2 regions of the Pandoraea sp. genome follow, and region 1 is predicted to be linked to the other one. Evidence: predicted binding sites of a transcription regulator. Region 1 holds the regulator's gene; the other holds the start of a gene.

Evidence for each region. Region 1 encodes LexA, which represses DNA repair genes until DNA is damaged. Its sites were predicted from a motif close to ACTGTATNNNNATACAGT; they were not measured.
Region 2: imuA (translesion DNA synthesis-associated protein ImuA) is a predicted target of LexA. The motif match lies at 1,357-1,374, and genes of this name have one in related genera.

Annotation. Positions count from the first base shown of each region.
Region 1 covers NZ_JAYRUC010000015.1:112,848-115,050, forward strand. Annotated here, with positions in the region: gene ACE3UG_RS13855 (enoyl-CoA hydratase/isomerase family protein) at 1-84, shown strand, start outside; gene ACE3UG_RS13860 (hypothetical protein) at 126-590, opposite strand; gene lexA (transcriptional repressor LexA) at 771-1,424, opposite strand; gene ACE3UG_RS13870 (asparaginase) at 1,787-2,203, shown strand, end outside.
Region 2 covers NZ_JAYRUC010000022.1:29,549-31,751, forward strand. Annotated here, with positions in the region: gene ACE3UG_RS17230 (DNA polymerase Y family protein) at 1-534, opposite strand, end outside; gene imuA (translesion DNA synthesis-associated protein ImuA) at 464-1,342, opposite strand; gene ACE3UG_RS17240 (Nramp family divalent metal transporter) at 1,551-2,203, shown strand, end outside.

The DNA.
Region 1 (2,203 bases):
GCGGTAAAGCCTGCTGACGTTGCGCGATTCTTCGACGGCGAGCGTCTTGGTGCGGACAATCCGTTGCGCGAACTCGGACGGTAAGTAAGTCGTCGCGAAACGCGGCGGCAGGCTTGCCTGAGTGCCTACACCGCCGCCAGGCAGAACTGCTCGCCGACGGCCTGATCGAGTTTGCGGCAGATATCGGCCATGCTGCCTACCATCACGATGTGCGACACGTCGCGATACACGCGCACATCGCGCACATCGTGGTCCTTGTGGTCCTTGAAGCCCTCGTAGCCCGCGTGCCTGCCCGGCCTGCCGAGCGTTTCGCACCGTTGAAGGGCCCGCACATTGCGCGATGTTTTGACGGCGTTCCCGGTGGGGCACGCGCGACGCGATGCCAACGCCACGGCGGCCGCGAGCGTCCGGGGCAGGGCGGTGCTGCGCGCTCGCGCAGGCACGGTGTAGGAGCGCGCAATCGCCGGTGCAGCGGCAAACGGCCCGGACAAGGCCGACAGCCCGTACACGGCCGAGAGCCGTGCCTGCGACGACACCCGGACACGCGTTTGACCAAATGACGTACGCAGCAAACCAAAGAGTCGAGCCATGATGCGATCCTTTCTCCAATGCCGGTCAGAGGGACGCGTCCTGCCACGTATTTCTCAAATCGCGGGCGAAGCAGGGCACAGGCGCCGGACCGAGCCCGGCGCAGTCGGAAATGCAAATGTTCAGAACGTCAGGGACTGCGCGATGAATGCACTCGCGAGTCGCAATCCCCGAGGGCGCGCCTAGAGATCGTTATTGCGGATCAAGCCGACCGCAATCCCCTCCAGCGCAAAGTCACCGCTACCTTCGTTGACATCGATGTTCTCGAAGTCCGGGTTCTCCGCAATCAGTTCGACGCCCCCCGGCACACGGTGAAAACGTTTGACGGTCACATCGTCGCCGATTCGCGCCACGACGATCTGGCCCTCGCGCGCATCGGCGGCCTTCTGTACGGCCAGCAGATCGCCATCGAGAATGCCTGCGTCGCGCATCGACATTCCGCGCACCTTCAGCAGGTAGTCGGGTTGGCGCGCGAACATGTTCGGATCGCATTGGAAGTTGCGTTCAATATGTTCCTGCGCAAGGATCGGGCTACCGGCAGCCACGCGCCCGACGAGCGGCAGCGACAGTTGCATCAGCCCCATATGGGGCAACGTGAACTGATGCGCTCCGCCAGCTTCGTCCAGACGCTTGAGACGGATGCCGCGCGATTGACCGGCGGCCAGTTCGATCACCCCTTTGCGCGCCAGCGCCCGCAGGTGCTCCTCCGCAGCATTGGCGGAGGAGAAGCCGAGTTCGGCCGCGATCTCTGCGCGTGTGGGCGGAAAGCCGGAGCGCTCGATCGCTTGTCGGATCAGTTCGTAGACCTGCTGTTGACGTGCGGTAAGTTTGATCATGGGATCACTGTATGGAAGCACAGGTGGCTGTATTTTTGTACAGTGTTTAAAAAAAGGCAAGGGAAAACTTCATGTCAAGCGCGAAGTTCTCGCTGTGCCGGGGATTGCTTGTGACCCATTTCGCCGCGCCGGTGTTCGGCCAGTGCTCGTTTGAGCGGGCGTTCCGATCGATGTCTGGAGATATCCGATGGCGGGAGCCCACCGTGCTTCGGCTCGAGAGCGTGTTTGAACTGAGCGCCTTGTTCGGCACGCTTGCGCGCTTGCGTCATTTGGGCGTGGCATGTCCACGATCTCGCCGGCTGCGCCGGGATCGATACTTTCAGCAATTGGGAAGCCGAGCAGTATTAGATACAATCGGTGGCATGACTTTGCCTTCATTCAACCCGATTCCTCATTACACCGTGTCCTCGGGCGAGTTGCCGCGCATCGCGCTGCTCGCCACGGGCGGCACGATCGCGGGCAGCGCGGCCGACGCGACGCGCACCTCCGCTTACCAGGCCGGGGCGCTTGGCGTTCAGGATCTGCTTGCGGCCGTTCCGGCGCTGGGTAGCGTTGCGCACATCCACGCGGAACAGGTCGCGCAGATCGATAGTAAGGACATCAACGTGGCGCTCTGGCAGAAGCTGGCCGCACGCGTCAATGCCTTGCTCTCGCAGCCCGATGTGGCCGGTGCGGTCATTACGCACGGTACAGATACGCTGGAAGAAACGGCGTATTACCTGCATCTCACAGTCAACAGTCGCAAGCCGGTCGTGCTGACGGCGGCGATGCGACCGGCG
Region 2 (2,203 bases), on a different contig from region 1:
CGACGCCCGTGACTGCATCGCCGCCTGTATCTGCCCGGGGGTCGGCGCATGGGGATCGACGGGCATCGGCAGCGCCTCGCTGGCACGCGCGAGAAGCGCCGCTGCGCTCGCCGTGGCGGCAATGCCCAACGACGCCCGGTGCCCGAGCGCCTCGGCACTCTCGTGCACCTGCGCAACCAGCGATGCCAGACCGCCGAAAAGACGCAGGCTCGGTGCCGCGTCGATCAGCACGCATTGCGGCGCGGCGATGGCAACGTCGGGACCGAAGCGCAGCAACGCCAGCGCCAGCGCTTCGAGCGCGGCCGTCTCGGCCGCTTCGTCGCGATCGTGAAATCGTGCCTGCGGCAATAACGCCAGCACACCGCCACGGCGCATGCCGGGTTGCACCCCGGCCGCCCGCGCCGCGTCACTCGCCTGCCAGACACGCGACTGCGCCAGCACGACCGTCGTGTCGGTCAGCGCATCAGCCGGTGTGGGCGCAGAGGCGATCTCGAGTGCCAGATACGGCAGATGCAGGGCGATCCAGCAAGCCATGCGAGACTCCGGAAGCAGAAACAAAAGACACCGTGGACGGTGAAGACGAAGGTGCCGGATCGGGCCTGAGATGCGCCGGCTGCTCGTCGTCGGCGCCTCCCGTCACCGATTGCGGGACGCGCGCATATGGTGCGGGCAACGTCAGCCAGAGCGGTTCGAGACGAGGCGGCCCGCGACGCTTGTGGAACTGCACGCCGAGACGACTTCCCTCTCCGACGGCAAGTCCCAGCCTCAACGGTGCCGCCGAGGCTGTCGCGGCGGCCGCGGCCCCACGCATCACCCAGGCCAGTGTCTCGCCGCCACCGGCCGCGACCTGAAGCCGCCGGATCTGTTCGGGCGTCGCAGCGGGCAGCCAGGTGAGCACAGCACCGCAGCACGCGCTTTTGAGTGCCTGTTCGGCACACCAGAGCATGTCGCGATCCTCGGTCCTCATGCTCCGCCCGCCACGCGCCCGAGGCCCCTGACGCTGCACATGTGCCGCATGCGCCGGACGCATCACGACACTGAGCCAGCGCAGATCGATCCCCCATCCCGCCAGCGCCGGCGCGTACGGCAGCATGGGCGGCGCAATCACCATCACCGGCTGGCCCGCTTGCGTGAGATCGCGCAACGCCGGTGCCAGCAACCGCCACTCCCCGATGCCCAGACGCTCGCTCAACAACTCCGTCACCGCGCCACGCGGCCACCCGGCGCCCGGCAGTTCGGCGTCGAGCGCGGCAAAGCCGGTGGAGTGGCCGGCGCGGTGGCAATGCGCCAGTTCACTGGCACGCCACAGCCCGGCAGGCAAGGTGGAAAGCGGCAGGGTCATCGCACACGCAAAATACTGTATGAATGTACAGTATAGCAGTTCATACGCTGTTGACGGGATATTCACGCCCTCGTCTACCGTCACGATCCCGCTTGCGGGCGAGCGCCGGCCCTGCTAGGGTCTGTTCTCCCAAGCGTCGGGCAAGACGCGCCTGAAATCCGGATGAACAAGCCCGACCGTTGGCGCCATTGAACGAATCCCTTCCCTCATGCCGCTGCCCACCACTGCCACTGCCCCCTTCTGTCCCTCCGAAGTCAAAGGCAGCATCGTCATCGACGCGCGCGCATCGCGCTGGACCAAGCTCAAACGCTTTGCGGGCCCTGGCCTGCTCATTGCCATCGGGTACATGGACCCCGGCAACTGGGCGACGGACATTCAGGCGGGGTCGCAATTCGGCTACGCATTGCTCTGGGTGGTGGCGCTATCGAGCCTTGCGGCCATCTTTCTTCAGATGCTCGCGGCACGGCTGGGACTGGTCGCGGGGCGCGATCTCGCGCAGGCCAGCTACGACCGCTACGGTCGCGCGGGGCGCCTCATCCAGTGGATCACCGCCGAGATTTCGATCATCGCCTGCGATATCGCCGAAGTCCTCGGCTGCGCGCTCGCCTTCAAGCTGCTGCTCGGCGTGCCGATCGCCTGGGGCATCGCTCTCACCGCGCTCGACACGATGATCGTGCTCGGTCTGCAAGGCAAAGGCTTCCGCCAGATAGAAGCCATCGTCTTCGGGTTGATCGGCACGATGGCCTTCTGCTTCGTCGCCCAAGTGGCGATGGTGCCGCCCGACTGGCACGCGGTGGCCGCCGGGCTCGTCCCCGGTGTACCCAGCCACGACCGGCACGATGCCCTCGTACTGGCGCTCGG